DNA from 2 places in the Paenibacillus sp. MCAF9 genome. Region 2 is predicted to be linked to the other one. Evidence: riboswitches for the same ligand, from Rfam matches in the RefSeq annotation. Region 2 holds a riboswitch; the other holds the start of a gene.
What was found. Region 2 has a riboswitch for thiamine pyrophosphate ahead of AB4Z45_RS30295 (ABC transporter ATP-binding protein). Riboswitches for the same ligand answer to the same signal wherever they lie in the genome.
Positions count from the first base shown of each region.

Region 1: it holds a riboswitch for thiamine pyrophosphate, as region 2 does, so the genes downstream of both, AB4Z45_RS24835 (ABC transporter substrate-binding protein) here and AB4Z45_RS30295 (ABC transporter ATP-binding protein) in region 2, are expected to answer to the same signal.

Region 1 is NZ_JBFREL010000023.1:55,154-71,292, reverse strand. Features, by position in the region: gene AB4Z45_RS24840 (thiamine-binding protein) at 1-154, opposite strand, end outside; gene AB4Z45_RS24835 (ABC transporter substrate-binding protein) at 221-1,261, opposite strand; TPP riboswitch at 1,447-1,559, opposite strand; gene AB4Z45_RS24830 (glycosyltransferase) at 1,698-3,170, opposite strand; gene AB4Z45_RS24825 (GerAB/ArcD/ProY family transporter) at 3,262-4,344, opposite strand; gene AB4Z45_RS24820 (Ger(x)C family spore germination protein) at 4,366-5,574, opposite strand; gene AB4Z45_RS24815 (spore germination protein) at 5,593-7,140, opposite strand; gene AB4Z45_RS24810 (hypothetical protein) at 7,380-7,589, shown strand; gene AB4Z45_RS24805 (DNA polymerase IV) at 7,987-9,231, shown strand; gene AB4Z45_RS24800 (YolD-like family protein) at 9,228-9,557, shown strand; gene AB4Z45_RS24795 (S-layer homology domain-containing protein) at 10,139-15,751, opposite strand; gene AB4Z45_RS24790 (GH32 C-terminal domain-containing protein) at 15,936-16,139, opposite strand, start outside.
Region 2 is NZ_JBFREL010000040.1:20,833-36,971, forward strand. Features, by position in the region: gene AB4Z45_RS30225 (ABC transporter ATP-binding protein) at 1-1,324, opposite strand, end outside; gene AB4Z45_RS30230 (hypothetical protein) at 1,398-1,634, opposite strand; gene AB4Z45_RS30235 (GNAT family N-acetyltransferase) at 1,751-2,326, opposite strand; gene AB4Z45_RS30240 (class I SAM-dependent methyltransferase) at 2,456-3,127, shown strand; gene AB4Z45_RS30245 (sensor domain-containing diguanylate cyclase) at 3,180-4,748, opposite strand; gene AB4Z45_RS30250 (ArsR/SmtB family transcription factor) at 4,829-5,134, opposite strand; gene AB4Z45_RS30255 (MFS transporter) at 5,257-6,642, shown strand; gene AB4Z45_RS30260 (DNA alkylation repair protein) at 6,650-7,318, opposite strand; gene AB4Z45_RS30265 (hypothetical protein) at 7,419-8,774, opposite strand; gene AB4Z45_RS30270 (pentapeptide repeat-containing protein) at 9,849-10,277, opposite strand; gene AB4Z45_RS30275 (S66 family peptidase) at 10,396-11,421, opposite strand; gene AB4Z45_RS30280 (DUF6855 family protein) at 11,599-12,006, opposite strand; gene AB4Z45_RS30285 (metalloregulator ArsR/SmtB family transcription factor) at 12,355-12,960, opposite strand; gene AB4Z45_RS30290 (DUF1273 domain-containing protein) at 13,167-13,724, opposite strand; TPP riboswitch at 13,812-13,914, shown strand; gene AB4Z45_RS30295 (ABC transporter ATP-binding protein) at 14,002-14,778, shown strand; gene AB4Z45_RS30300 (ABC transporter permease) at 14,759-15,535, shown strand; gene AB4Z45_RS30305 (ABC transporter substrate-binding protein) at 15,532-16,139, shown strand, end outside.

The sequences.
Region 1 (16,139 bases), on a different contig from region 2:
TCAGCTCACCCTCCATCGTCGTTTCAAGCGGTGCTACACGGTAAGGAACACCTGCCGCTTTAATAATATCAATGGCACGATCTACGTAGGGAATAACGCTCTCGCCGCCTGGTGTTGTCGGTAAAATTTGAATGCTTACTAATGCATTAGCCATCGGATTTCCTTCTCTCTTTGTTGTATGTGAGAGCGGGCTTTCCCGCTCTCCGTATGTTCGAATTGCTTATTGTGGTAAAAATTCGTTCGTAAATGCCTTCTCCGCTTCAAGTTCCTTCTCCAGCAGCTTGTGCTCAAACATCCATGCCGCATAGTTTTCCCATACGCTTAGCTTCTGTTCGCCCCAGCGCGGCGCGTCATCTTGATATTTGGAGCTTAACCATTTTTGGCTGGCGCGCACAAGCTCTGCGTTCAAATCCGGCTCTGCTTTTATTAAAATTTCTGCTGCATCCTCCGCATTGCTGATCGCGTATTGATAGCCTTTGGATACGGCAGCAGTAAACGCTTTGACGGTTTCCGGCTTATCCTTAATCAAACCTTCGTTCGTCACGATTACCGGCGTATAATAATCCAGTTTGTCGCTGTAATCTGTTAAATAAACCATATTGATCTTCTCGCCGCGCAGCTCTGCTTCCACGCCAGTCCATGCGTAGTAAATCCATGCAAAATCAATATCCCGTTTCACTGCCGTAAAGAAGTCGCCGTCGCCGATGCTTATCATATTTACTTTGCTCACATCTGCGCCCTTCTCCTGCATAAGCGATTGAATGACCGCCTCCTCAACAGGAGCGCCCCAGCCACCATACGTTTTCCCTTCAAATTTCTCAGGTGAATCGATTCCCTTTGCAAGCGGAGAAGCAAAACCTGAGGTGTTGTGCTGAATGACAGCAGCGATCGATACGAGCGGCACACCGGCAATTCTCGCCATCGTGACTGACTCCTGATAGCTTACGCCAAACTGTACATTGCCAGAAGCGACCATTTGATCGGCACCGCTTTGTCCTGGTTGAATAATTTCAACATCCAGGCCTTGCTCCTTAAAAAAACCTTTATCTCTAGCTACATAAAGTCCGGTATGATTCGTATTTGGTGTCCAGTCGAGTACAACCTGTACCTTCTCTAGCGGCTTGTCCGCTGTTCCCTCTTGCTCTTTCGGCTGTTCGCCCTTGTTCCCAGCGCCACCGCCGCAGCCTGCCAGCGCCAATACGAACACTAGCATCGCGGCCACGATTTTCCACGACAAATGCCCTGTTTTTTTCTGATTCATGATGTTGTTCCCCTCTCCATGCTTCGATTCTTATAGGCGACGACTCCTCGTAGTATCCGGTTCCATGGCTGCATCATTCTAATCGCAACAAAAAAAAAGCGTCCCCCTAATCCGGAGGACGCCATATCATTGGCTGTGCAGCTGTTTATACAGCAAATGCTTGATCAATTTGATCTCGCCTGCTTGCTAAACAGAGCTTCTGTCCCTACGCTGGCATTATCCAGATCAGGTTTAACGGGTCGGAATTGTATAGAAAATCCCCTCTCAGCCGGCCTAACCAGCTCCCCGGAACATATTCGGTTTCGTCAATACCATTCATTGTATAGCAAAACCCGCATTTAATGCTAGTTTTTTTTGAAAATGATTATCATCAAGCCACGATACTCATCCTCTTACTATATAAGGCAGCCAGAACGTGCAGCTCCTGCACCAGCTGTCATTGCCCTAGATCAACATGCTCATCCAGCCATTCAAGCTTTGCTTCTTCATCAGCCGTCGAACTTTCTAAGTCTGCTGTAGCTTGGGTCTCTGCTGCAGGAGCAAGGCGTCCATATACGAGCAAGTATGCAGCTGCCAGCTCTTTTGACATCTCTTCAGACGTTAGCTGCTCTAGCAGATGGATGTATTCAAGCTGCTCCTGCGGTTTATTATCCGCACGTGTAATCTTCACATAGGTAAAACCGGCCTGCAAATAAAGCTGGCCAACTTGTTCTGCTGAGTACTGTGATGCTGCTTGATGCTGTGCTTGTGCATTAGCAGGATCTAAATATTGCCGAATATTGTCGAAATAATAGCGATTGGCAAAGCACCCGACTAGCCAGCCGCCAGGCTTTAATAGACGAACTAGATTTTTCATGGCTTGCGGTGTCCCGTAAGCATGAGCATCTCCGATTACGATGCCGTCAAGACCTTCAGCAGGCAGCCTCCAATCCTTCGGATCAATCGAGCGGAATACGGTAATTCCCGAAGCTTCTGCTACTCTAGCCGCCAGCTCATTACGCTCAACTCCGTACCATATTGCGGATGGGAATTGCTTTTTCATATGCAAAATCGTAGCTCCGCACCCGCAGCCTATTTCCATAATCGAGCAATTCTCGCGTCTGTACTCATGCGATTCCCGCTCAATTACGGTGCTGAAATCCATTCTAATATACGTTGCAGCACCAGGGTCAAAGCCCCATTTGGACATAAAAACAATAGCATTTTTTCTGAAGTTTTGTACATATTGTTCTGGCTCTGAGCTAAAAGAGACGCTTCCGTAATGATGAATAAACGTATCGCCGCACAGCATCAGCTTATATCCCGCCAGCCGGAGCCGGAGGCTATAGTCATCATCTTCAAAGTTGCCAATTCCGAAAATCTCGTCGAGCGATCCCGTTTTCTCCCATGCCTCTCTCCGCAGCAGAAGGCAGTAGCCAACCAGCTTCACGCGCTCCTCCCATTTTGTTCTGTCAGGGTTGGCATGCAGTGCAGAAGCAAACAGCTCCATTTCATCTATCGTCGTATAGTCGACCGGGATCGTCGTCCAGTAGGAAGCCGAATTCGTAACGGGGCTGACCGCCCCGATTCGTTCATCACTAAATAAGCAGCGCTTGAGACCGTCAAGCCAGCTTGGCGTTACAATTGTATCGTTATTTAGCAGCAGCAGAAGATCGCCCGAGGCCGCGGCCAATCCTTGGTTGCAGCCCTTAGGAAAACCAGCATTGCAGCCATTGTCGATTACGATGATATCGCTCTCGCTTTTAGCCCATTTTACCGTGTCATCCGTCGAACCATTATCTACAATAATCAGCTCATAGCTGCCTCTTTGCGTATGTCTCCGAATACTTTCCACACATTGCTTCGTGTATTCAAGCTTATTGTAGGTAACGAGAATAATGCTTGTCATGCAGCTATTGGCATCGCTCACGCGTATCCTCCTCAAGCAAGTATAAACGGCTCACTTACTCATAAAATATGTCAGCCTATCCGCTTGGGTGAGCACTGCGCGCAACTTTCAATCATGCAGCCTTTTTGTATTTCTTGCGTATTCCGACGAAAAGCATAAGCAGCGGCAGCACAATTTGGAACAACGGCGCAATCTTCAGCGTAACATCGAGTCCAATCCAAATATGGGAAGTATTATTGGCTTCGATAAACGACGCCCCATAAATAATGAGACCAATGGGCAGCACACAATATCGGTAGGCAATACCAGTGATCATATTGAACATGAATACCGATGCCATGTATAGCGCAGTCATTTTAACATATAGACCGATGAACAGAAGCAAGGTTACAAGCACATCAAGCCTCTCCAATATATTAGCAAGCCTAATTAACTGCACAACCTCAAGCAGCGGCAGTGCTGTAAGCGAGGACAGCTCTGGCCCTAATACGCATAGCGTAATGATATTCATTAGAATTAGAAATAAGGATACGCCAATATAGGCTTTGTAAGTGACTGGCCCAATCCCTTTCTTCTCGCTCACGTGCTTCCAAAAAACGAAAAAAATAACCATTTGTCCAAATGGAAAGGATAATAAATCTGGAAAGGCTGCCTTCACGACAGGCCCAATTCCGTGTTCAAAAACGGGAAGCAAATGTGCTATTTTGGGCAACCTGGCAACAAACAGGAGCAAAATAATAAAAGCATAGCTGAGCGCTGCAACCGGAAATAGAAGCTGTACGACACGGACAAATACTTCCACTCCCTTGCTGACGGTATAAGCGGCGGCGCTGATAATCAGCAGCATAACAATCCATTTCGGCGTAAAGGTGAGCAGCGCCGTCATCGTAAGCTCTCCGACGTCCCGTACGTTGCGCATCGATTCATAAGCAAACCATAACGCGTGAAGTATGCCTACAAAGCCGCCGATCCATTTTCCGAAGTGTATAACATAAAGCTCAGCAAGCTCCGAATTCGGGGAACGCTTCTGCACCTGGACGTACATAACGATAAGCAGCAGACCAGCAATTGCAGCAAGCGTCATCGCCAGCCAAGCATCCTGCTTCGCCTGTATGCCGAGCTCGAACAAAGGGGTGCTGCCTATTAAAAAAACGATGATCAAAATCGAAAGCTGGTTTTTGCCAATCTGCTGCATATAGTCTCCTTTCTGCTTATGTTATTGGTGGTCCTTTTCCTGCGCCTTCTTAAATCCACTCCCGCTAAGGCCAGTTGAATTCAAATTCACCTTAACTTTCATCTTTACTTCGATGTTCGAAAACTGCTCCGACCAACTGCCCGACGTTTTTAACCATTGCTTTGGATATTTATTGTGAATGATCGTTCCGAAGCCGATTACATCGGCTTTATGCTTACTGACAGCGCTCCAGCCTTTTTGCATAATTGCTGCAATCTCGTCCTCAATCCGTTTTTGTATCTTCTCTATTTCTTTCGGATTCATGAGATCGCCCTCGCAATTGTACTCCATCAGCGTTCCAGTCGCCTTTACGCTCACATCCATCAGCCAATTGCCACTTGAAGATTTAGGAGTCTGCGTTGTATCCGAATGCGTAATGCGAATAGATGAGTTTTTCGGTTGCTTCTTATCCGCTGAGCATGCGAATGAAATCGTCGTTTTCTTTACTTGATTTGCAAGCCACATCACGCCTTGGCTTTCTTCGTTGTTGATCCAGCCTACCAGCTTGTCGCCTTCAATAAGGCCCAGCTCAAACAATCTCACCTTTGACGGTGTACTGGTGTATGCAAGCTGCCCTGCATTGTCCACACTTTCTTTCGTACCGGACACAATTAATCCGGGTATGCCAGTGGCCTTTGTCGTTCCCAGCAAATCCAGCAGTACTTTATGAATGGTCATTTGACGAAAGGCAGAGCTGTTCATCTCTTCATTATTGATCATGCGCTGTATGGCTGCGCCTGGAATTTTCTCAAGCGGAATCAATTGTTCGAGCATCCGGCGCGCGCTTCCCTTTGACAAGAAAACGCTCACCGTCTCGCGGGAATCATGATTGCGCAAATAGGTATCTAGGAGTGGTCCCAGTCCTTTGCGCGCAGCAGCCTGACCGATAATGACAATTTGATTATGTGCGAAATAGAGGCGCCGCGACGTCTCCTGGCTTGCTTTGCTGACCGCGCTTCTGAAGCTTTCCCCTTGCGTGGAAAAAACATGGACCGCCGCTGTGCTGTTGCTCGCGCTTTGACTGGAAATGGCTTCCGGTATGACCACTTGATACGACAACACCCATTTCCCATCCTTCCAATCAACGCCGGTAGCAGAAACAATCGCAATATCATTCAGCTCTATGCGATTCCAGCAGCCCGTTGCCAGCAAACAAATGAGCATCGGCAGCAGCAGCCTCCATTTTTTCATGGCAGGTTCCCCCTTTCATTACGCCTTATCGGAATGACGCTGTGCCGGCGGTTTTTTTCCGTTCGGCCGCCGCCTTGGATTACGCAGATTCAAATCTAGAGGTCGAAGCACGACCGCCCACCATGGCAGCCTGACGAACACATCTCGCCATGGTCCTTGCTTGGTAGGACCTGGTGCCAGCGGAGACATAAACGGCACTCCGAACGAGCGCAGCGATACCAAATGGATCAGCATAAACAATACAGAAATGAAAATGCCGAAAAACCCAAAAATACCGGCCATAATCATAAAGATAAAGCGAATAATACGAGATGTGGCCGCCATGTTGAATTCCGGCATTACAAAATTGGAAATCGCCGTAAAGGATACGATGATCACCATACCCGCTGACACGATGCCCGCCTGAACAGCCGACTGGCCGAGTACGAGAGCGCCCACGATAGATATGGCGGGCCCAATCGCCCGCGGCATTCGTAATCCTGCTTCTCGCAGCACCTCGAAAGTGACCTCCATCAACAACGCCTCAACCAGTCCAGGGAACGGAATCCCCTCTCGCTGCGCCGCTAGACTAATAAGAAGCGTTGTCGGAAGCATCTCCTGATGAAAGGTTGTAACTGCGATATACAAGGCAGGCAGCAGAATCGACACGATATATGAACCGTAACGGATGAGACGAACGAAGGATGCAATGTCATATCGTTGATAATAATCCTCTGGCGATTGAAAAAACGAAAAAAATGTAGTCGGGGCCATTAAGACCATAGGCGAGCCGTCTATCATTACCGCTACTCTTCCCTCCAGCAGCGCTGCTGCCACGGAGTCCGGTCTCTCTGTATTTGAAAGCGTTGGGAACAGCGTGAACGTATCATCTTGAATAAATTCTTCCACGTATCCGCTCTCCAGCACACCGTCAATGTCAATGGCCGCCAGTCTGCGGTAAACCTCCTTAACGATCCCTTCATCTGCTATTCCATGCAAATACATAACGGCTACGTTCGTATGCGTTTGCTGACCGATCTTGTGCACTTGCACATGAAGGTCAGAGGAACGTATTATCCGCCTGACCAAGCTGATGTTCGTTTGAATGTTTTCTACAAAAGCATGCTGCGGACCACGAATCACGGTCTGTGTCTGAGGAATCGTAACACTGCGCTGTTCGCCGCCGTTCACATCCGCCGTCAGCGCTTCCGCGCTGCCATCCGCCATAATGACACATAATCCGTCCGTCATATTTTGGAGTGCATACTCTAGTGTGTCCACACTCTGTACCGAGCCGATTGATACGACGCAGCTGCGAAGCGCTTCCAGCAGCTTGCTTCCCTTCACATGAGCATGCTGCGGCAGCCTCATTGACATTAACGGCTCCATGACACTCTCATTAATGATTTGTGAGTTCACGATTCCATCTACATAAATAATGGCAATCTCACGTTCTGGAGCCGCATCGCTGCGAAACATTCGGATTATGATATCCGTGCTGTTGCCGAAGCAATCGCGAATGGTTTTGACATTCGCATGCAGCGACGGACTAAACGGCGTTAGCCTACCTGTGTTTTGTTTGTTCATAACGGCACCCTTCGTTTCCATGTTGCTTCTATTTTGGCGCATTATGGATGTAAATATGTACTGTCCTATTTGTGATTGGTTTCCGTGCTGCTCCGCGTATAGCATTCGTACGCCTAATTGGACTGCGAAGCTGTTCCCAACCAAACCTTGTCAATAATAACCACAAATAACCTCTAGTATAAGAACGTGCGTTCTGTATATAATAAGAACAAACGTTCTTGTTATGGAGGAGATGCATCATGACAATGGAAAAATGGTTCAGCCTAGTCGGTTGTGTCGTAGATGTGATTTATATGAGCAAAAAAGGCAAGTTTACGAAACGAAGAATTCGTGTCCTATCTGTGAGAGACGGTTATGTCAGAGCCTTTTGTATAGACTCCGGCGCACAGCGCGTCTTTCTTGCGGCAAATGTATTAGCAGCAGAGCTGGTGAGCCGAAATGTCTCTTAACAAAGTCATTATGCTTGCGGATTGCCAATCGTTTTATGCATCGGTGGAGAAGGCGGAGCATTCCGAATATCGCTGGCTGAAACTGATGTGCGCCCGCGTGACTATGAGAAGCTGGAGGAGATCAAAGTTGTACTGCTTGGTATCTATATTAAAATGTATGTGCATAAATACAGAAAACCCTTTCATCCCTAGTTAAATCAGTATTTTCTTGAAATATGTATAGTGAGCATAAATAAAAGTGAGCACAATTCCTCTAATTTATGCTCATTTTTTCGAGATGTATTATTGAAATAGCTAACAAGTAGGCTCTACCATTCGCATCACGAACATACATTCGGTATACAATAAAACGAAAATACTTTCTCATTTTGGAGGTGGTACCTTGGAGCCTGTAATAATGTTGGCAGATTGTCTCTCTTTCTATGCCTCTGTAGAGAAGTCAGAGCGCCCAGAATACAAGGATAAGCCACTGGCAGTGGCTGGTGACCCAGAACGCCGCTCAGGCATCATACTCGCTGCATGTCCAATCGCCAAGGCACATGGGGTTACGACAGCCGAGCGTCTAGGGGATGCTCTAGCCAAATGCCCAGACCTAATCATCATCAAGCCCCGTATGCAGCTTTATATCGACGTTTCGCTAATGATTACACGCATTTACGAATCTTACACTGATTTAGTGGAACCCTACTCCATTGATGAGCAATTTTTGGATGTGACAGGCTCGCTCCATCTATACGGTTCGCCTGAAGAACTGGCCGCTCTGATTCAGAAACAAATACAAGCTGAGACAGGCATCTACACACGATTTGGTATCGGACCTACAAAGATTTTGGCTAAGACAGCTTGCGACAATTACGCGAAGAAAAATGATGCTGGCATGTATACACTAACACCTGATAAACTGGCCGACACCTTATGGCAGTTGCCGGTAGCAAAGATGTTTATGGTCGGTAGTCGTATGACACGACATTTTAACGCAATGGGCTTTGAAACAATCGGACAGATTGCAGCTACACCTCTTGAAAAATTGAAGGTGCTCATGCGGCGCAAGTTTGGCCGCAACTCAGACATCAACGCTGAATTGTACTGGCGTATTGCGAACGGTATAGATGATAGTCCTGTACGGCCAGGCACGCATAGTGTAGCACCCAAATCCGTCGGGCATATGATGACGTTGCCGCGCGATTACTACAAGCTAGAGGAGATCCGTACGGTGCTGCTCGAGTTGACGGAACTTGTCTGCCAACGTTGCCGTAGCAAAGGCTACATGGGGCATGTCGTATCTGTAGGCTGCATGGGCGCAGATTACGACAGACCGAGCGGCTTTAACCGCCAGATGAAGATGGTCGATCCGAGTAACGTCACAAACCAGGTCTACCGCGCAGCCTTGCAACTACTGCAGCGTCATTGGGACGGTCTGCCTGTGCGCAAGGTCGGGGTTAGCCTGTCGGGCTTCACCGCTGACGATGAATACCAGTTGTCGCTGTTCGACCAGAATCGAGAGAAATGGATGGCTTTGGAGCGCGCCACAGACGCAATTAAGGAAAAATACGGAGACTCGATCATCCTTAGGGCGGTATCAGCGACACCGGCCGGTCAGGCAATGGATCGTTCCAAAAAGATAGGAGGCCACTACAAGTGAGGAAGAAGCTTGAAGGCAACGGCTTGTGGGAATCCAGCCGCATGATGTTGCCAGAACACAAACTGGCCATCAATGGCTTGTCGGATGCTGCGAAACGCCGCGATAGAATCCAACTCGACGATCAAGAGTGGGAACATGTGTCCCGAGCTGTTTCGGAATCACTGCTTGGAAGGAAGAAAGTATCCATCCGACTGTATCACCCCCTGGAGTTGCTCAACGTCATTGGTATTGTGGAGCGTATCGACGAGCTAAAACGACGATTCATGGTTGACGGCGAATGGTTCCAGATCGTAGACATCGAAGGAGCCATATTAGAGGATGATTGAGATTCGCAAGCACCTCCTCAGAATCAGTCTGAGGAAGAATGACAACAACAACAAGCAAGTTTCCACTAATATTCGTTAACGTGCTTTTGCTTTCAATGAAAACGGACATTGTATGCACTGGTATTATGTGACACTAATGGAGAAAATTCATTCCATACTAAAGAGCATACTCCATGATTGAATCACTGAGCATGCTCTTTATTTACAAAGTCGTATCAACAGTTTTCTCAATACCAAAAGTATCTTCGGGGACCGGCTCCCATGTTTTCATATCTTTGCTGATGGCATGGCAGGCGAACTGTTTTCCTTAGGGAAAGATGCAATAAAACATATGATAGACATCGTCTACTTTCAGAATATGTCCGGTCCCGCCTTCAATCTTTCAAGCCCCGTCTTCCCTGTAATTCACGAAATCCTTTGTTCTAAGTAAATGCCAGCCATGTTCAAGTCCCTCGCGGTGATTATCTCTCCAACCATGCAGATAGAATAGCTAAACTCCCCATCTTCTTAATAAGGAATAACATCCCCTACCCACGCATTATCCGGCCGATAGAAAAATTCTCATATGCTGTTTTCTCCTTTCAGTAATTTCCGATACTATCAATCAATAGCGAAAGGATTTGCGCACTTTCTGCGCGGTTCACTTTATCGTGTGGCATAAATAATTCGTTACCGCGGCCGCTGATTAAGCCAAGCTCCTTCACAGCTGAGACCGCATCCTTTGCCCAGCTGCTAACTTGGCTGGCATCTTTGAAACTGTTCGTTCCATTTGTTGAAGCGTTCCATCCTGTATGGAATTCATAAGCTTTGAGAATCATAACCGCCATCTCCTCCCGGCTTAAGGCATCCTCCGGCGCAAATGTATCAACACTTCTTCCGGATACTATTCCGGCTTCTGATGTTGCAGCAATCGACGAAGCGTACCACTTAGTTGGAACAACATCCTTGAACGAGGCTGGCTTCGAGGATTCCAGCCGGAGAGCCCGGCCGATTAACGATGCGAATTCAGCTCTGGTCACGAATTGTTTCGGTGCAAATAACGTTTCACTTACACCAAAAACAATTTGTTTGGCGGCCATCTTTTTTATTACATCATAGGCCCAATACGACGCCTGAATATCATCAAACGATTTGTCATAGTTGAAGACGCCATACATACTGAAATGGCTTACTTCCGCAATCAGTTTACCGTTTACACTCGCACCGCCGACATATTCCATGCTACCGTCTTCAGTGATAAAATAAATGCCTCTCTGTGTCTGATGAGAAGTCTCATTTACACTCAGCCTAATTGTGACCGGCTTGGAGAATTTTTTAAGCTGCAGAACTGTTCCATCGGCTTTTATAATAGATAATTTGAAATTATAGACATCTCCTAAAGCAGATATTTCTGCTTTATTCTTGTTTTTGGTACGATCAAGAAGTTCTTTGAACTGATCAGCAGATAATGAGTCCATTTCAAATGAGATTTGCGCATGTTCAAGTTCGTCTTTTGTAACCAGCCCCTGCAAATCTTTTAATACTTCTACGGGAACTTCAATTTCGGTCCCGCTATTTTTAATCTTCAAAGCGTTCTTGCCGTCATTTCCCGCTGTTTTAACCGGGAACAGCAGCTGCCGTTCTCCTTTAGCCATTTCAAATGACAAACTGCTCTGATTATTCGGTTTGCTTGCAGTCACCACAGAGTTGTTTGGCGGGCTGGTAGGACCTTCGTTGATTGGATCGATCACCTTAACCGGTACATTGAAGTCATCAACATTAATGTGACCAAAGCCGCCGGTTGATTGGTCAACCACCTTCAGGTAAAGCTCATCGCCGATATATTGCGACGCATCCCAAATCTTACGCTGATACTCCTCATAATTCGTGGCAGTCTCTTTAAACAGCTCTTTGCCGTCCGATGCCCGCACCAGCGCTACATATAGCTTATCGATATCACGCCCACCGCTAACCAGGAAGTTAATCTTGCCGTTACCGCCGAGGACGAAATTCTGTGATTTCAACGTTCCCGTCAAGCTGTCACCGCCCGCCCCCTCGTTAAAGCCCCACAAATGATAGCCGCCAGGAATTTTATGTGACGGATTGAAGTAGATCGTCTCCCAGAAAAGCTGGGTATTAGTCACATGAGCCTCCTGGAAAGCGTCTCCTTCTGTAATCCAGCCTGTTAAATCACCTGTAGCAAAGTCATGGTTAGACAAATCCGTAATATCGGTGTACACCGAGTTGTCCCAGTTATCAGGTACATAGACCGGAGCAGCCGGTTCACCCGTCAATGCATTCATCTCCCATACTTCCATCGACTTGACCGTAATTTCATTGTCTCCCCAGACCTGCAAGCCCAATGAGTCATATCTGCCTACGTAAACGCGGGTTGTCAGTTTTTTCTTGTTATTGGCAAATGCTTCGACAACCGATCGGTCGAGAAAAATATGCAGTTTCAGGTTCTCTCCGTCCAGATCCACATATCCGCCTTGAATGCCATCCACACGAACATCCGGATCAATACTGCTCTTAGTCCGGTCCACATTGAAGGTACCATTCGTCTTGTCATAATAAATCAGCGTTTCTTCCTGCCCGTTATCAGAGCGCCGCACCTTAAGACCAAATTTCTCGGCTTCGCCCGGGTCAATTTCCATCATAATCTCCAGCATGTCGCCTTTGATATTGTGGATCAATTGATTGGCAGTCTGTAAATTTTTCTCTGAAAAACTTACCAATTTTTCTCCTCGCAGACTCTGCAATTCTTGAATCGGTTCAATGCGCAATTCATCATGCTCATCCAGGCTTAATGAAACCGGAAGTGCTAGATTATGAGCCCAACCGGCCTGATATTCAGCTTGAGGCGTTCTTACATTCTGCACCATGGAATAGATGACCGTTCTTCCGTCAGGGGTGACCATACCACTCTCTGCGGTTAAATAGCCATCACCCACATCTAATTTAGATGGTTCCTCCTGATCAGGTATAAATTTAAAATTGTCCCGGTCCCAGGTTCCAATCCAGTAAAAAACCTCAACATCTCTTTGCACATCGTTCGCCGGTGGAACTTGCTCCGGCTTTTCATGTGGATTAATCATGAAGATATACTTTTGATTGCCCGTGCTATCTTCACCTATCGGTAGTAATACTGGCAGTTCCCATACCGTACCAAGCTCCGGGTACAGGCTTCTGTCACTGACGAATAATGGTCCCTTATACTCCCAGTTGTACATATCATCGGAAACGTATACCAATGCTGTGCCGCTATTGAAGTCTTGAAGACCCGATGTTACTAGTTGATACCACTTGTCTGTTTCTTTGTCATACCATACAAACGGGTCCCTGAACTCATTATGAATACCGTTTCCATTTTGCTCTGTAACCGGTTCAGGATATTTATTCCATTTCTCTAAATTAGGGTCCGACAGGTCGACTGGAGTCGCAAGCCCTGTTCTTTGGTTCGGCGACATAGAGTCATTGCCAGCAGTGTAAAACAAAACAGGATTGCCGTCGCGGTCATACGCTGCGCTGCCTGACCATGCACCATCTGGATCAAGGGTACCTGCTTCAGGCGCAAGTGCAGGTCTTGCATTTTCCCAATGCACCATATCGTCGCTAACCCAATGTCCCCAGTGGATTTGATGCCAGTAAGGGCCTTGAGGGTTATGCTGATAAAATAAATGGTATTTGCCGTTAAAATAAATCGGGGCATGCGCTTCATTCATCCAGTTTTGAGGAGGCATCGCATGGTACTGCGGACGGTGCTGATCACCGTCGAACACAGCAGGATCCTCATCAATGTCGTCATTTGGTATTTCTGGAATCACACCGCTGTGAAGAGCCTTTACATTCTCATATTCAGCAAGGATTTCCTGGCCAGTCAGAGCTTTATTTTGCAGCTTCACTTCATCGATGAGTCCTGAGAACATATTGAAAGAGAACAAGCCTGCCAACTCTACCGGTTTATTATTTTTTCCGATAATCAAGTTTTCGCTAGATGGTGTAATGGGAATGTTGACTGGTGTTGACTGGGAAGCTACTTCCTGGCCGTTTAGGTATAACTTAATCATCCCATCCTTTTTATCGAACGTTGCAGCGACATAATTCCACTTGTATTTTTCGAGTGGATGATCGTTGACCCATACCTGAATCCACTGACCGCCGATCCCGACCTGCATCGACCATGCGCCATGCCTGTACATGCCAAGTGCGAACCCTTCTGCCTTATCCTGATCGGACTGGCTCACGATTCCAGAAAGCTTGTTTCCATCCCCCCATTCATAGCTGCGCGGTGCGACCCAAGCTTCAAGCGTTAACGCGTCACTGACTGGAACAGAATTCTTTGCATTGACCTTGATTTCATTTGAGTACCCATCGAACAGCAAGGCACCGCCTTTTACTCCGCGCGGAGTCCATCTCGGATCCTTCGAGGCCATGTATCTAGCGTTATTAAATACATAATTCACATCGTGTTCAAGATTGCTTAATTCCTCAAGCGCCTTTTTTCCGGCACCTTCATCAAGACTCATGTAGAAAATGGTGCCCGTACCCTGAGCTTGAAAAGCGTCAACAGCAATACTGGCTTGATTGGATTGATCGATAACCTTGATATAGAGCCTCTTATTGTAGTGCTCTTGCATTTTCCATGAAATTTTCTCATTCGCACTGACATCCCCAGTTTTCTCAAGCAACGTGTTAGTGCTTGCATCGTATAGTGCGACGTAGGCATTATCCGGATTGTCAATACCTAAGACGGTGAAGTTAATCGTCCCGGTTCCCTGAAGCGTGAAGGTACCCGAAGTCAAGGAGCCCTGTCCTCCTTCAGAGGACTTGGCATAGAAGCTTCCTTCTTTACCGACCATAGCTTCATCAGTCACCTGAAAAGCATCACCTTCAACGGTCCAGCCTTCAAAATCTCCGGTTTCAAAACTGCGATTCTGGATTTCAGTCGGTATTATGTTATCCGCCATGATCCCATCTTCCGGGACAAGTTCATTGAAGGTGTTGAAGGAGTCCGCAAATACCACTCCCCAATCCGAGAATCCATTATCAACGATCTCCAGATACATATTCTTGCCGATATACTTGGAAAGATCGGCTTTATATTGCTCCATATTCGCGAGTCTCAAGCCCTGTGCTGGATCAGGGAACCCAGACTCGTTAAATTCAGTGTTGCCGTACCTCGCAATCAAGTCTCCCGTATCCGCATCAATAACACTTAAATACACTTGATCTGTATGCTTGCCACCGCCCAACCTGAATGTAATCCAGCCTGTTCCTCCCAGCTCGAAGGTGCTGGAGCGAAGCTTACCTGTCGCTGTCTCGTTATACTTCCATCCGTTTAAATGATAATTTCCTTCCTGGTTGTACGGGATTTGTTCAACCCAATAGGTTGTTTCGTCCGACACGCTGTTCGGGCCGAACGCTTCACCTTCAACAACCGTCCAGCCTGTCATATCCCCGGTTTCAAAGCTTGGATTCTGGATTTGATAGCGTTCAAAATCGGGCTTGATATCTGTGGCAACAATGCCCTCCAATGGCTCTGATTCATGGTACATGAAAAACGCGTCAGCAAATACCACTCCCCAGTCCGTGGATGCATTATCCACGATTTCCACATACAGATCCTTGCCCAGATATTCGGAGAGGTTTGCCTTATATTGCTCCATATTAGCAAGGCGCATGCCCTGAGAAGGGTTTGGGAAGTTAACGTCTGCAAATGCGCTATTACCGTACCTAGCAATCACTTGACCCGAATTCGCTTCCACGATATTTACATATAACTTGCCAGAATTTTTTGCACCGCCAAGCTTAAAGCTGATCCAACCGCTGCCCTTTAATTCAAAGGTGCTGGACCGGAGTACTCCAGTAGCAGCCTCATCAAACTTCCAGCCGTTTAAATGATAAGCGCCTTCCTGGTTATACGGGATTTGTTCCGCCCACCAGGTGGATTCCCCTGATATGCTATTTGTACCAAATGCATTCCCCCTGATAACGGTCCAGCCCGTCATGTCACCCGTTTCAAAACCAGGATTCACAATTTGATAGACTGATTCCGTAACAGACAATCCCTTGTTTTCCTTGTGAAGAGGGGCATCTCCTGCGTTAGTCGCTGGATCAGCGCCTGCCGAAATTACGGGAGCAACAAGCTGGAGAAACATAACCAAAATCACTACTCTGGATATCCAAGGTTTTTTAGTCTTAATTTTTCTCATTCAAGAGCCTCCTACATAATTTTTCATTCGTGCAACTTTGACATCTAATTTCGAGAAGCTCTCCTTGTACAAGGATGAATTGTAACGAATCATGAAAGGAGAACAACTAATTAAAGCGCTTTCAATTAGTAGGATACAAATCTTTATGTCTGAACAAAGCGGTAAGAAGCGCAAAGCGCTTCTGTTACCAAATGGACTGCATATTCCATATTTCAACGGATTTAATCAGTGGTTCGCCATCTCCCCATATCTCTAAACCTAAAGCATCCATTCGGCTCGGATATACCCGGGTCGTTAGGCTTTTCAAACCATTGGCATAGGCTTCGACCATGGAACGATCCAAATAAATATGAAGCTTCAGATTCTCCCCTTGAAGTTCCAGCTTACC
Region 2 (16,139 bases):
TAACCTCATCGTCAGTCGCATTTTCTTTGCCGTACCTAATATTGTCGCTGATCGTTCCAGTAAACAACACCGCTTGCTGAGGAACGTAGCCAATCTTCGCCCGCAAGCTCTGCTGCGATAGGAGACGCACATCATCGCCATCGATAAGCACACTGCCAGCTTCAATATCATAGAAACGGGGAATCAGATTGACGAGCGTCGACTTTCCTGAACCCGTGCCTCCGATAATGGCCGTAGTTTCCCCTGATTTCGCGATAAACGATATTTCTGATAATGCAGGCTTCTCCGCCCCTGGATAGCTGAATGTAACATTGCGGAATTCGACTTCTCCGCCTCTTTCCCTTTGCACACCATTCTCAGCATCATGCGCGTCTTGAATATCCGGCTGCATTTCCAGCACTTGATTAATCCGAACGGCAGATACCGAAGCGCGTGGCACCATAATAAACATCATCGCCACCATGATGAGCGAGAAAAGAATTTGCATTGCATATTGAAGAAAAGCCATTAAATCTCCAATTTGCATGTCGTTATTGTTGATCCGAATACTGCCGAACCACAAAATAGCTACGCTGGACAAGTTGAGAATAAGCATCATAATCGGCATCATAAATGCCATGACCTTGTTTACTTTAATCGCGGTATCCGTCAGATCTTTATTTGCCCGCTCGAATCGCTGCTGCTCAAATGTCGTTCGATTGAAGGAGCGAATAACGCGTATGCCCGTCAAGCCTTCGCGCAGCACCAAATTGAGCTTATCGATTTTGATTTGCATCGCTTTGAAGAGAACGACACCTTTGGAGCCAATAAAAATAATCGTTCCGGCAAGTATCGGAACGACAACGACGAACACAAGCGACAAAGTCGCATCCTTGGAGACAGCCATAATAATACCGCCGATACACATCATTGGCGCCATAACCATCATACGGAGCATCATAATTAGCACTTGCTGCACCTGCGTGACATCATTTGTTGTGCGCGTGATAAGCGAGGCCGTTCCGATTTTGTCAAACTCTTGCAAAGAAAAATTTTCGACATGGGCAAACAGCTTGCTCCGCGTTCGCTTCCCAAAGCCTGCTGCGATGGTTGAAGAATAGTAGCTGGCAGCAATCGAGAACACAACGCCAGCTGCTGTAATGAGCAGCATTAGTCCTCCCAGCTTTACAATGTAACCCGTGTCGCCTTTTAGAATACCGATATTTACAATGTCCGCCATCAACGTAGGCAGATAAAGCTCTGACAGCGATTGCAAAAATACGAGCAAGAACACGAAAGCGATCATTAGCCAATACGTTTTCAATTCACGAAATAGTTTTAACAGGCAATATCATCTCCGCTCAGTATTTCATTATGTACGTATTCATATTACCATAGTAAAATCACGAAATTCAAAATCAGCCAACCTGCTTCTCCCAAACCAAACAACCCTTATAAATACAAAAGGAACCATCGCTGTAATTCGCGTGATTCCTTCGGTGTTTCTTATTCAGCTTCGCCTGCTTCTCCTGCAAAGTAGGTGTACGTTTGATCGTTGGATTGACGCCCAGCCAGCTGCCCCGCAGTGCATCCGGTGTCATGCGCCCTTGCTGCGCCAGCTTCTGCCTTGCTTTTCTCGCCTTGCTAATAGACATTAGTAATGCCTCCCAAAAAAAGTATTATAAAGCAGCACCACCGAGCAAGCATACATTTAGCTTCCTGCGGCTCGCTTCCTCCTATTATACGATGAAAACGTCCTTTGCGAAAGACGCTAACGTGCGTGCAATAATTCAAACTCCTTGCGCAGCATCGTAAATACAAGCAGCTCAATAAAGTTCCCATCCTCAAACTCAAATTCCCTTGGCTGACTATCCTGTTTGAAACCGAGCTTACAGAGCAAGTTGATCGATGCAGTGTTTGACGGATCTACCTTTGCCTCGATGCAATGCAGCTTCATGCTGTTGAAGCCAAAAGCGATAATGGGAGCCGCTACCTCACTCATAATCCCTTTCCGCCAGTAGCTTGGAGATAGATCATAACCTAAATCCGTACGGGCATGCTCCTTCAAATAATGTAAAAACCCACAGGTGCCGATTACTTTACCCGAGCTCTTCTCTTCAATTATCCATCTGATGCCTATTTGTAGAGCATAAATCTCCAAATGCCAATTTATTTCCTGCCATGCCTCGTCTTCTGCCGAGAAAGGCAGCAGCGGTGTATATTTGACAACATCATCATTGGAATAAAGCTCAAACAATTCATGCACATCCCGCTGCTCTGTTTTTCGCAAAATAAAACGATCCGTCTCTATTCGCGGAAACGTCTGAAATGAGAATGACGCACCCATCTATTCAACCCCTTTTCCCATCATACAAACACGTAAAATACATAATCTTTCCCTTGCATCATAAGCTTGTAAAATGACCCTTGCATGTGAACTTGCCATATAATCACGTTTGCGGGAGGAAAATAATGCATGTTAAATCCAAATGAGCACAGCCGCGAAGAAGCACGCTTCTTCACATCGACTGATCCGAGGATAGATACGCTTATCTATCCTTTGCCTGAAACCTGGTGGAGCCGTCCCTACGAGTATGAATGGTGCCGAACGCTCATTTCACCAAATGATATCGTACTGGATGCAGCCTGCGGCATTTCGCACCCATTAAAATTTTATTTGGGCGGCGTTTGCAAGGAGGTGCATGCTTGCGATTTCGATGCGCGCATTAGCTCGTGGGAGGCTATTTCTCAGGAAATTATTCAGGACGTAGGACAGCCAGCTCTCCAGTTAATAACCAACCACCAAGGCTGGTCCAAGGTTCAATATGCTCAGGCAAGTATAACTGACCTGCCTTATGAGGATAATTATTTTGACATCATCTTCTGTATTTCTGTGCTTGAGCATCTAAGACATGTAGATCAGGACCTCAGCTTAAAAGAATTCGCAAGAACAGTGAAACCAGGAGGCCGGATCGCGCTAACCTTCGATTATCCGACCGTTGACTTGCAGCAGCTCAAACGCGCCGCCGAATCCGCAGGACTCACATATGGCGGCGAATTTGAGGCGACGCCCAGCTCTACTGCAATTAGCTCAAATATGTGGGGAACGTTATATTGCTTTAGAGTACTGTTAAACAAACCAGTATGATTTTCTATTTAGGATGAATGGCGTATGGAGCAGAGCAGCCTTAACCGAACAACTAATCCTCTCGTCCGCTTAATGGCTTATTGTCGTAAACCGTTGTTCGGTTTCTGCCTGCTTCCTTCGAGCGATAAAGCGCTTGATCCGCCATTTCAATTATTTCCTTCGCATCCTTCGCCTTCCCACTCGACATTGAAATGCCGATTGAAACGTAGATTGGACTGCCAGTCGGACTCACGCCAGCAGCGATTCCTTCTCTAAGCCGCTCCGCAATATTGGTTGCCGTAGGAATGCTTCCTAGCTTAACAAGTATGCCAAACTCTTCACCGCCGTAGCGGAAGCTAAGATCGTGACTTCTGGAAAATGCTTTTATTTGCGCAGCTGTATAGATTAATACTTCATCTCCTATAAGATGCCCGTGCTGATCGTTAATTTTTTTGAAATGGTCAACATCCAGCAGTATAAGCGCAAACGGTATATCCTCGGCAATCCACTCCTGAATGGTCAAATCAAATGTTTTCCTATTCGCAAGTCCCGTAAGCCCATCCAATCGGATTTCCTTGTTCAGTAAATTAAAATGGTTATTTATACTTTGATTAAGCTGTCTCACTTCATAGATGTAAGAATTTGTTTTGGGCATTTTGGAACGTATCGCCTTTGTTGATAAAATCGCTTCCTCTGAGAAAGCAGCTAGTTCAAATAGAGGCTTCGATATTAAATGGGAAACATACCACGCAAGCAGCAGGATTACGATAAATAACGGGAGAAATTGCAGCAGTATACTCCATATCAATTCATTTAACGGCTTATCAATAATTGATGCAGGCGTTTGTGCAACGATGGCCCAACCGGTTATCGACTCGTTCGCATAACCCGCAAAATAACGATTCTGCTTTGAATTAACGATCTCCTGCGATCCGCTATGGCCAGCTAATGCCTTATTAATAACCTCATTTGAGGCAATTTTTTCATTAATTCGCTGTTGGTCCGGATGGAAAATAAGGCGGCCTTGCTTATCTGCTACGTAGACGTAAGAGCCGTTTCCGTAAAAATGTTCGTTGAGCAATTTGCTAAGCGCGTTGCTCTCGCTCAAATAAATGGTTCCAGCTACAAAACCTTCATATTCGCCTTGTTCATTAAATATGGGTGAAGAAATTAGCATAAGAAGCTGGTTTGTTGTTGACCCAACATAAGGCTCTGAAATAAGCGGTCTTTTCTGTTCAACCGCTTGCTTCGATGCGTAAGAGTTCAGCACTGCCCCTGCCTTGACTCCTCCGCTTGACAAACTAGATAACATCACTTTACGATTGGAATCCACAATGATAATCGCATTAAAATATTGCTCATTCGCATCGTACCAGCTATCCAATTCCTTTTGCGATATATTTTGTATGCCTGCTCTTGCAGCTATGGCATCAACATTGTTGCTAATAATATCCAATAATTCTTTCGTATTAGAGGACAGTTTTTGCGCATATTGATAATTGCTTTCCAAATAACCCGACGTTAGTGAAGTCTTATTTGTCGTCCATGCAAAATAACCGCCGATGATGGCGGTTAAGATAACAGAGCCGATTACGAACAGCCCCAAGACGAATCGAAGTTTTAAGCCTTTGCGTGTACCCACAGTTGTTCCTTCTCTCGTTGCCAAAGTACAGCCTTATTTTAGCGTATATGGGCGAGAAAAGAAATAGTCCTTACTTTAGTCTATACAGAAGCCGGTTGAATAACGGCCGTTAACAGGCCTGGAAACCGAGCATCCAAATCCTCTGTGCGCAGCGTCAAAAAATGCTGGGTGCCTTGCTTTCTAACATTCACTACACCCGCTTCACGCAATGTACGAAAATGATGCGTCATTGTAGACTTTACGACAGGAAGATCAAAGTGGCCGCAGGACTGCTCGCCATGCTTAACAATAGCGACAACAATGCTAAGCCGAATAGGATCACTTAATGCATATAAAACAGAAGTAAGCTCAATATCCTCACGATTGGGATGGAATAATATTTTCAAAGGCATACGCACCTCTCTCATTAAGTACTTATTGCATTATACCATAGCTCATGCTATATTTTCATTGTACGATAATATTCGTACAATGAAAATAGATAAAGAGACAACTTTGGAGGTTCTATATGAGAAACAGTGCCGCTGTTACTGCCCCACCCTTATTCACCGAGGAGCGGCCCGCCTTTAGAGACGGTCTCGTTATCCCGCTGCTAGGTTTAACCGTAATTATTGTGATCATGAATACGATGATGTTTAATCTGGCCTTGCCTCAAGTCACGGCTCAGTTTATGCTATCCCCATCGGCAGCTTCATGGATCATAACGGGTTATTCTATTATATTTGCCATTTCATCGATTACCTACAGCAGACTCTCTGACTTTGTTCCGATTCGTCTGCTGCTCACGATTGGCTTAATCGCCATGGGCGGCGCATCAGTGCTTGGTTATTTTAGTCATCATTATGTACTGCTGCTTGTCGCGCGCCTTATTCAAGCTTGCGGAGCGGGCTCCGTCCTTAGTTTAACCATCGTGCTCATTACACGATTCATTCCACTTGCTCGCCGGGGCAAATCCATGGCACTTATTACTTCGGCTGCATCACTCGGCCTTGGTTTAGGCCCCGTCATCGGCGGTGCTATAACACAATATTTAGGCTGGAACGATCTGTTTATCGTTACTGGAATCTCACTTTTACTCATTCCTGTGTTTTATCGACTGCTGCCGGTTGAAGCAACGAACAAGGGGTCCTTCGATATCCTCGGTGCAGCGCTTGTCGGAATTGGCTCCACAGGTGTTCTGCTCTATATTACGAACCATTTTTTAATTGCTCTTATTGGCGGAATACTTGCACTAATCTTATTTTGGATACGGATTAATCGTGCAGTGAATCCTTTTGTTCAACCTACTCTGTTCCGCAATAAAAGGTATATTCGTCTGATTACACTTGGTGTTGTATCTTACATTAACAATTTTTCTACACTTTTTTTGCTGCCTCAGGTGCTTATTCACCTGTTCAAGCTGACACCAGGTCAAGCAGGTCTCATTATTTTTCCGGGAGCCATTGTAGCTATGCTTTCCTCCAATCGCATTGGAAAAATCATTGATCAACACGGCAACAGCTTGCTGCTTCGGCTAACTCCTTGCTTTCTCTTGCTCGCTGCTGTTTCTTTCGCCTTGTTCGCGGATCAATCCATCTACGTTGTCATGGCAATTTATATCGTGATGAGCGTTAGTTTCTCCGCGTTAAACTCGGGCGTTTCTAACGAGCTGTCAAGAATTTTACCAAGTGAGCATGTAGGTGCTGGAATGGGCTTATTCCAGCTGTCGCAATTCATTAGCGGTGCTTTCAGCGTAGCGATTAGCGGTATCGTTCTCGCGGCACAAAGCAGTATTCCGCTTAGCCGCGCATTTTCAAATATATTTTGGGGAATGGGTGTCATTGCCGCCTTCGCCATTGCAGCATCGTGGCTGTACTATTTCTCTTCAAAGCAGCAGCTCGATGAGTCAAATTGACGTTAAGCTAAACGATATGCTTTAACGCCTCTTTCTTGCTAAGCGGCGAGAGCGGCGTTTCTTCTACAAACCGATGCACACAGGCTGCATCGGTTTTTGCATATTCTCTAAGCGCCCAGCCGATCGCTTTGCGAATGAAAAACTCGCTTTCGTCCTTCGTGCGGCGTATGTAGTCAAATAACCGATCTGTATCCGTATCATGCTTGTACCTAAGCTGAAACAACAAAGCAGTTCTCCGGAGCCACATCTGATCTGAATCGATCCAGCGCTCCGTATACTCCGCTGTTAATTCCGGATATTTCGAGAGCTGACTACCGACTAAATGCGCTGCTAGAAAATCAACGGTATCCCACCAAGAATGGGTCGTTACCCACCGCTCCAGCCTGTCGATATGTGAAGGCTCAGCCTCTTTGCTGTATCTTTCCATCAAACCCATCGCCACATAATGGAACTCTCGCTCGTTCAGCAGCCAAAGCTGCTCTGCAGTTTGCAGCAGTTCCTCGCCCTTTGGCTTTTCATTTTGCTTCCAAAACTCGCGCAGCAGCTGCGTTCGCTCTGGAGTCTTTAGGCCAAGAAAAATAAATTGGCCGCGCATGTAAGCCTCCATAGGCTGAGCCGTCTCCGGATTGGCGTGCTCCCTGAACTTTGCTTCCAAAGCATGCGCAATTGCAGTCATCAAATACCAGCTCCTTTTCTTGAACGATAACACAAAGCAGCCCTAACCATCAATGATGGTCAGGACTGCTTCATCGTAACTATTTTGCCAAATAATCTTATTAAGCCGCTTCGTTATGCAAATATCTAAAGAATGGCTTATCTACCCAGAATTGAGTAGGCGTAATGATGACATTAGGATCAATGGCTTTAAATCCTGCAACGACCTTCGCAGAATCCTCATTAAGCGAGAACGGGTTAACAGTATAAGGGCTGTCTGGATCTGTAATAAAGTTGTTCGTAATAATTTCATAATCCTTCAGTGCAGTTTGTGAGTAGTAAAGCGGCTGCCACCATGATGCAACGATAAGTCCTGCTTGATCCTCTTTATCTTTCTTCGCATAAGCTAGAACAACATCTTGGAAAGCTGCTTTATCTGCCGCAGTTGCAAATTCAAATTCAAGGTCATACTCTTTGGAATACGAAATATAGTTGCCATTTGAAATTTTAACTACGTTTGGACCAGGGTTGCCCCATTCTGCTAGAAAAATAAATGCGGATGTTTTTGGCTCGAATTGCACTTTCGCATTTAGGCCTTCACTGCGAAGCAAACCAATAAGCTGAATCGCGTGATTAAAATCGGAATGACCGTAAATTAGAGACAAAGAATCGATGAAGTTAGCATTGAAACGGGAGTCCTTGATGTTGTAGCCTGTGATCAAGCTTTGCTCCAAAGCAGTATTTACCAGCTTTTGCAGCTTAGGCGCATCGATAATATCAGAAGTTTCGTAAGCGCTGCTTAGCTTTTGGAAAATATCGTTGTCGTTAACATAACCGATATACTTTTTGTAAAGACCTTTTGTAATAAGCACTTTACCAAGCAGCGTGTGGATCAATTGATCGCTTGCTGCATTTTTTGGTTTGAAGCCTGTGTAAAATTCAACTGGCAGCAATCCTGTATCTACTGCTGCTGCAACTTCTTGCGCACCTTTTGTGCCAAGCGCGCTGCTTTTAACGTTCAGCTTCGTTAGTACTTTGTTTACTTTAACAGCCGGGTATGTATAAGCAAGCTCCTTCAAATCTGCTGCTCTTACCGCAATGGAAATCGCTACAGCGCTTGTAAGTACTTGATCGCCTTGAATGGCCGGGCCAGACAAAATGCCTTTCTCATACAAAGCTGCCGCTGCCGGATAAAGCTTGTTATCTGGCTTTACATCGGAGAAAGTGACCTCTTTGCCTGATGGCTCGTAACCAAGAATATCAGCTACTGCTTCAATGAATTCACCCTTCGTCACTTTGCTGGAGAGGCTGACATTAAATTTTTCTTTCAAAAACTGCTTATACTGTGCTGCGCCATCTTCCTTTAGTGCCGCTGCTTCAGACGGAGCCGCAAAGGCTGCTGATTGTGTAAAGATAACAGAGAAAGATAAGAGGAGTGCTAATAGCAGTTTTGTGTATGATGCTTTTGTGTTTTTCATGAACATTGCCTCCATGCTTCTAATTCCGATGTTTTTAATCGGGTATGAGTAATGTTCCATAGTATACCAGCTAAAAAATGAAAGTGTCAATAAATATATTTTATTTATTAAGTTTTTCTTTGCCCAGATGTCAACGTTGTTTTGTCATACACTATTTCATTCGTTTTTATCTTTAGCAGAGATAACCTTGCACCACTCAAGAACCGCTTTATCGACTTCATCCATTTGACCAATTTCTTCAATTTCACTGTTCAATCAGGCCGACCTAACAATACAAAAAGACTGCCCCAAGGCAGCCTTCATATAGAAATACATTTAATTCGCAGCATCCATTTGCTTATGTATGATAAAAATATACTATAAATCTTCAAAGCCGACCGCTATAAAAATACCCGCACTAACGACTGCAATATGAACAATAGAAAACAAAACATGTACGGAAACAACGTTCAAATCTTTTCTTGTCAGCTGGGGACTCGTTCTTAACTTATATATGGAGAAGCCAATTAGTCCCGTTATGAGCAATGATTGAGCCAACCATCTTGAAACGGTTAAAAAAGCTGGAGTATTATTAACGATCGGGTTTAAAAACCATTGAAATGGATCAAATAACATTGCCGTAAGAATCATTGCCCATGCCAACAAATGAATCGGCAAAGCAGTTAAAATATGGTTTCGAATAGCTGCTCTCCTCCTATTTTTCGATCAGATATTATAGAGACGTGACAATCTAGATCAATGTTGCTTTGCTAACGGACATCAGGTACTCTATTTGCTACATTTTCACCCTTTTTTGCAAACTAACGGACATAGAGGACCTTATTCAGCTTCAAAAGTCATAATTTTACTTCTTTTCACATCCATAACGTATCCTATGTCCGTTAGCAAACCGATTGTACGTTAACCGCAAAAATAGCGTCCTCCATGTCCGTTACTGACACGTCTAAATCGCGAACAACTCCTACTCGCAAAACTCATCCCATTTATTCTAAAAAAACCGCAAAAGGCTGCCTTGTTGGCGAACTTTTTACGGCTTTAAGTAATTGTGCCTCGCTGGATAAAGCTGCTTTATTCCTATTTTTTCTCCATAGCTTCAAACTGTTTAATTAAACCTTCGATATCAATTCCGTTTATAGTTAAACCAGAAATATCGCAGTTGTCCAATTTAGCGTTTTTTAAATTGCAATCCGTAAATACGCTTTGATGTAAATTACAATTGGTTAATTGCACAGGTGTTCTGTTGAATTCAACATCAGGCTGATTTGGATTACCGAATCCAATGTTGCGGAAATGGGCTCCGCCCCACTGTGCACCGTCAATAACAAACTCACTCAAATTAGCATCAGAGATATGTAATCCCGTTAAATTCACATCATTCATATTCATACCGCTAAGGTTGCAACAGTTAAGCGTGACCTGCTCCGCACAAACATTTTTGAAGCTGGAAGCTGTAACATCTGAATTAACGATTGTCAGGATCTCTTTTTGATTTTCTAATTTCATATTTTTCCCTCCAAATTAACGTATGAATTCTATTCTAGTTTAAAACAACAGCTGATTTCTGTCCAAAATAATATTCACAATTTCATGTATTGAAATAAATGATATATAGTAGATTTTATTATTGCACGGCGGATTCTTCAATCGAAAAAAGTATCCCTCGTTCTTCATTAGCTTGCAAACTAGCCTCAACACCATTTGGAAGTACAATCATAGGGTCCGTATGACCAAAATCCGCATCATATATAATCGGAAAATCGTATCCTCTCGTTGCATTTTGCAGCAGCTCTTGCAATGAATCTTCTTCATTAAATCCTACATTCGAATGGAATCTTCCAATAATCAGACCGGAAATTTGATCAAAGATACCCATCTGGCGAAATTGTGTAACATATCTATCAATTGTACTTGGCTGCTCACTCTCGTCGTCTTCTAGACATAAAATTTTACCCTCGAAGCTTGGTAAATAGGGCGTACCTGCCAGCAGGAGAATTGTTCCCATATTCGCAGCTAGTATAGGTCCTCTCGCATGCCCTGGCTTTAAAATCTTCATGCCTGTATTAGGGACGATCGCTCTTGGGCGTGAATCGTCAATGTCCCAGCTTAAATGTTCCTCGGTCCAATGATCGCTGGAGTCAATCATTCCAATTGGTGTATCCTTCATTAAGGTTCTCACAAAGGAATGGTATGTAAAATCAATAAGTCCGCCAAATTCTCCAAATTGCGGCATAATAGCGGGTCCCATAAATGTAATAAGATTTGTTTTTGCATGTATGCCTGCTAAAAGTGCAGTTATATCACTATACCCCATTATAATTTTCGGATGGCTGCTAATCAGCGAATAATCTAATTCTTCAAGTAGCTGATGTGAATTGTATCCCCCTATTGTAGCGATAATTGCTTTTACATCCGGGTCTCGAATCATATGATGAAAATCATCCAAACGATTATTTAGGCTGCCAGCCGTGTGACCTGTTCTCTTCCTGCTATGCTGTCCTGTAATTACTTTAAATCCCATATTTTCTAAAGCAGCTATTCCGCGATTCAATCTGTTAGGGCAATAAAAAGCAACAGGCGAGGATGGTGAAACAATTCCAATGGTATCTCCGGGTTTTAGTTTACCGGGTTTCAATTGTGAGGATGTCAAGGAATAACCCTCCTAATCATTCTTTTAAAATAAATATATACAAATATTTGTAAGTTCTCAATCACTCTTACAATAAAAAAAAGCTGCCATTGCGGCAGCCAATCACTCGATCTCAATAATCATTCACAATAGGATTGTATGGTTCTCGTCCCATTTCAAGTTTTCACACCACTGCGATTAAATGGACTTCATCCGATTATTCCTTGGATTATGCTCTACTTCTGCAAGTCCCAGCTTCTCCATTAATGGTGGAAGATACATTCCGAATCTGCCGCGCAACCCTTTTTTCAATCCATACCACCCGCCAATCGGGTTTTCAGACGAGCGTCCCCATGCTTCAACAGTACCCTCTTTAGCAGGCTTCTGCTCATCGGCGCTGCCAAGCTCAATCCAGTCACCATGTTGTTTGAGCATCGCGCTTAAGTCATCAATGCAGCGGAAATCATAATGCAACACCGTCTTCCCAACTGTGCATACTAAAATTTCTTTACCGTCCTTTTCATCCTTATACATTTCATATTCAGATGTCTGAGGGGGTGTTTTTAATTTCCATGGGTTTTCTTTAGTACCTTCTACCATCGTCATATGTGTTCGCTCCTTTTGTAATCCACTCTTATTATGTACTTTATCTTTCAGATATCCTTCAGAAGATACTACATTCGATAAAAAATTACTTTTCCTTTATGACGCAGTAGCACAGCAGCCGCTCGATGAGTTCAGTTTTACTTCTAACGGACATAGAAGCCCTTATTTTCAAATTTAAAGGCCATATTAGCTTCTAACGGACATAGAGTCCGTTATTTAGCAGAAATCGCAGTCATTTATAACGATTATTGCCAAATAACGGCCTTTATGTCCGCAACCTATGCCAATAGAAGAGAAATAAAGCAAATAAGGCATCTGATGTCCGCTATTGTCAAAAACAACTTCCGCTTACGAAAGAATCTCCCACTTCGCCCATATTTCTTGCGGATTCAATTCGTAAATATCATTTTCTCTAAACATCAATTGATGCATAATGAACTCTCTGCGAATGGTCGCGAAGTCATCATGATAACCTTTGATAAATTCGTTAATCTCCTTCTCTGTATACTGTTTCCCTCTCGTCAAATGAGAAACCATATGCTGAAGCACGATCAATTTTTTCTTATGCTGAGCCGGCATATGCTTCAGCTTACCTTCTGCTGTAAAAAAGTTGCGAATGACTGAATCCTTCAGTTTCTTATTGCTATCCTCCATGTTGTCCACTCCCTTCTCTGCACCTGCATTCCGGTAAATGAGCTCCGCCGCCGCATTAGCGTTGCTCTTAATAAAATAATGGTTCAACGAAAAATAAATCGTATTTTTCTCTCTGCGTTCATTAATTAAGCTGGCCTCTCTTAATTTGGTTGCATGATGCGTAATCGTAGCAGGCGTCACGCCTAATTTCTCTGCGAGCACCTGTCCATTAAGCTCACCTTCAGCCAGCATAATCAACAATTTAATTCTCGTCGGATCGGATAATGCCTTATGATAGGCTACGACCTTATCTAATTGCACTGTTCGCCACCTCTTCCTCCACCAAGCAAATTTAACTTATGTATAATTAGATATTTATCTAATCAGATAATAATACGCCACCTATTATTTGTCAATCCCAATGTATCTCAATAGCATAAACAGTCAGCTTGGCGCATAAAAAAAAGCTGACAGATATCTGCCTGCCAGCATGAAATAAACTCCTCTTACTCAACTACCATTCATCGTCAATTTTCCGAATACAGGTTATCGTCATCCGCAATGCTCTGAATGTCCTCTGAGCTTATGCTGAAATAACCATAGCCCTCAGCCTGCTGTTTCTTTAACGCTTTTTCTTTAAAAAACTTGGGGCTGCCCTCGCCTGCATCCTCATCATAAACGAGCAGAATGCCGTCCGTTTTCCGAAATAGCAGCTCGTCCCTAGCCGTAAACTGCCAAATGCCATTATACGGCTGGTTGCTGACCGAAGCGTAATAATCGACCCCTTTTAAAACCTGCTGATAAAACTCCTTTTTATCATCCTTCCATTTTTCTTCCGGATTGCTGTATGCCGAAATAATTGAAAGTCTCAAATGAGGATAAATTTCCTTCAGCGCAATAACGACCTCGCACGCCCACAAATCCACGCCATATTGACCCGGGGTAATCACCCACTCAAGCCCATCTTCTATAAGTGGAACCAGCTTGCCTGTCAGCGCTTTTTTTATATAAACAATGCCCTCATGCTTCTGGCTAAAAATATTAAGCTCATACGCTCGGTAGCCCGTTACGAGTAAATTTTTCATTTGTCCAACGCCTTTTCGGATAATTATGGTTTACATCTATCCAGTGTATGCTATAGTAGAAAAAATACAAATTGCATATAAACCTATTTATTTCACTAGGGGAGCCTAACGGCTGAGATGGAGCAACTGCTCCGGACCCTTGGAACCTGATCTGGATCATTCCAGCGGAGGGAAGTGGAGCAGCAAAGCATTCATTCATGCGCGCAAGCCTTGTGTGATCGTTAGACCCGCTCATTTCCCCTCGGAAATGGGTGGGTCTTTATTTGTTTACGGAGGGATGCGTATTACAGCTATAATCTCACTTCACCAAGTAAGCTACACCTACGACAAGCTTGCTGAAACATCTATACTGTCTAATCTTTCGCTTCAAGCCTACTCAGGTGAGTTTGTTTCTATCATCGGTGCTAGCGGCTCAGGCAAAAGCACTCTCTTTAAGCTCATGGCCGGTTTGCTTCAGCCTAGCCTAGGTGAAATTAGGCTGCATGGCAAGCCTGCCCCCAATCGTCTCGGCAAGATTGCTTATATGCCGCAAAAGGATCTTCTTCTGCCATGGAGAACAATACTCGGCAATTGTCTGCTTCCACTTGAGCTGACACGCAGCAATCCCCATTATAACACGATCCAAATCATGGAGCTGCTAACACGCTTCGGACTAGCAGGTTATGAACAAGCTTACCCTGACGAGTTGTCAGGCGGCATGCGACAGCGGGCTGCTTTTCTACGCACGCTAGTAACCGGACAAGAGCTGCTGCTGCTGGACGAACCGTTTGGCGCGCTTGACTCCATGACCAAACGCGGCATGCATAAGTGGCTGCTAGAGCTGTGGAGCGACCTTGGAAAAACTGTCCTCTTTATCACACATGATCTTGAGGAAGCGATATTGCTGAGCGACCGCATTTATTTATTGCCAGGTGCTGCTAGCGAGGCGCAAGGGATACAGGAAATAGTCGTCCCTTTGCCGAGACCAAGACACTATGAGCAAAATTATGAACCCGACTTCATCAAGCTGCGGCAAGATTTGGAGCGAAGACTGCATGCGCAAACCTCTAATTAACCAGTGGCTGAGCCATTACGGACTATTCATACTGCTGCTCATTAGCTTACTGCTCGTTTGGCAAGCGGTCGCACAGCTCGGATTGGTTCCACCCTACATACTGCCGTCACCTAGCTCAATAGCTCAGGCATTAATCGAAGATGGCCATCTGCTGCTTGGCAAACATCTGCTGGCTACGCTTAAAGAAGTGTCCCTCGGTTTTCTATTGTCGATTGTTATTGGGACTACGCTCGCAGCAGGCATGCACACTTTTCGAATACTGGAGAAGGCGCTGTACCCGTTTGTCGTCATCAGTCAGACCATCCCGCTTATCGCTCTGTCGCCAATTTTCATTATGTGGTTTGGCTATACGATTTGGAGCAAGGTCGCTGTTGTTTTTTTGACTGCTTTTTTCCCTATCGTTGTGAGCACCTATGACGGGCTTAAGAAAAGTGGTGGCGAATATGAAGAGCTGCTGCTCACAATGGGAGCAACGCACTGGGGTATTTTCCGAAAAATACAAGTACCCATCGCCCTACCGTCCTTCTTCTCAGGACTTAAGCTGTCTATCGTCTATTGTGTTGTCGGCGCCACCATCGGTGAATGGCTTGGAGGCAGTGAAGGCCTAGGCTACTATAGCCGCCGAATGTCCAGCAATTTGAACGCCGATTCCATGTTTGCATCCGTTTTTCTGCTATCCCTCATTGGCATCTTATTATTTGCTGCCATTGTCCTTTTGGAGAAATCAATACTAAAGAGAAAGAGGTTCAATACATGATCATCAAAGCATCTATCAAATGGATAATTCCAATACTTGCTTCTCTGCTGCTCGTGCTTAACGGGTGCAGCAGCAACGTAGCCCCCACTGAAAACAAACCCGAGGACACTTCGGCAAAACAAAATCCCCAGACTATTAGCATTATGCTCGACTGGTATCCAAATGCGGTGCATTCCTTCCTCTATGCGGCTCAAACAAACGGTTATTTTGCGAAGCATGGTTTAGAGGTTAACATCCAAATGCCCGCGGATACAAATGATGCGTTGAAGCTAGTGGCTGCCGGCAAGGTTGATTTGGCGCTCAGCTACCAGCCACAGGTATTGATGGCTCGCGGCGAGGATATTCCTGTTAAATCCATTGCAGCAATCGTCAGGCATCCGCTTAATCATCTAATGGTACCAGAAGGCGGAAGCGCCAAATCACCCAAGGACCTTGTTGGTAAAAAGGTCGGCTTCTCCTCCATCCCTCTGTATGAAGCAATGATGCGCACCATGATTAAGCATGACGGCGGTGACCCGCAAAATGTGGAAATGATTGACGTTGGTTTTTCCTTTATTCCAGCTATAGCAACCAACAAAGTAGATGCGATCATCGGTGGATTTAT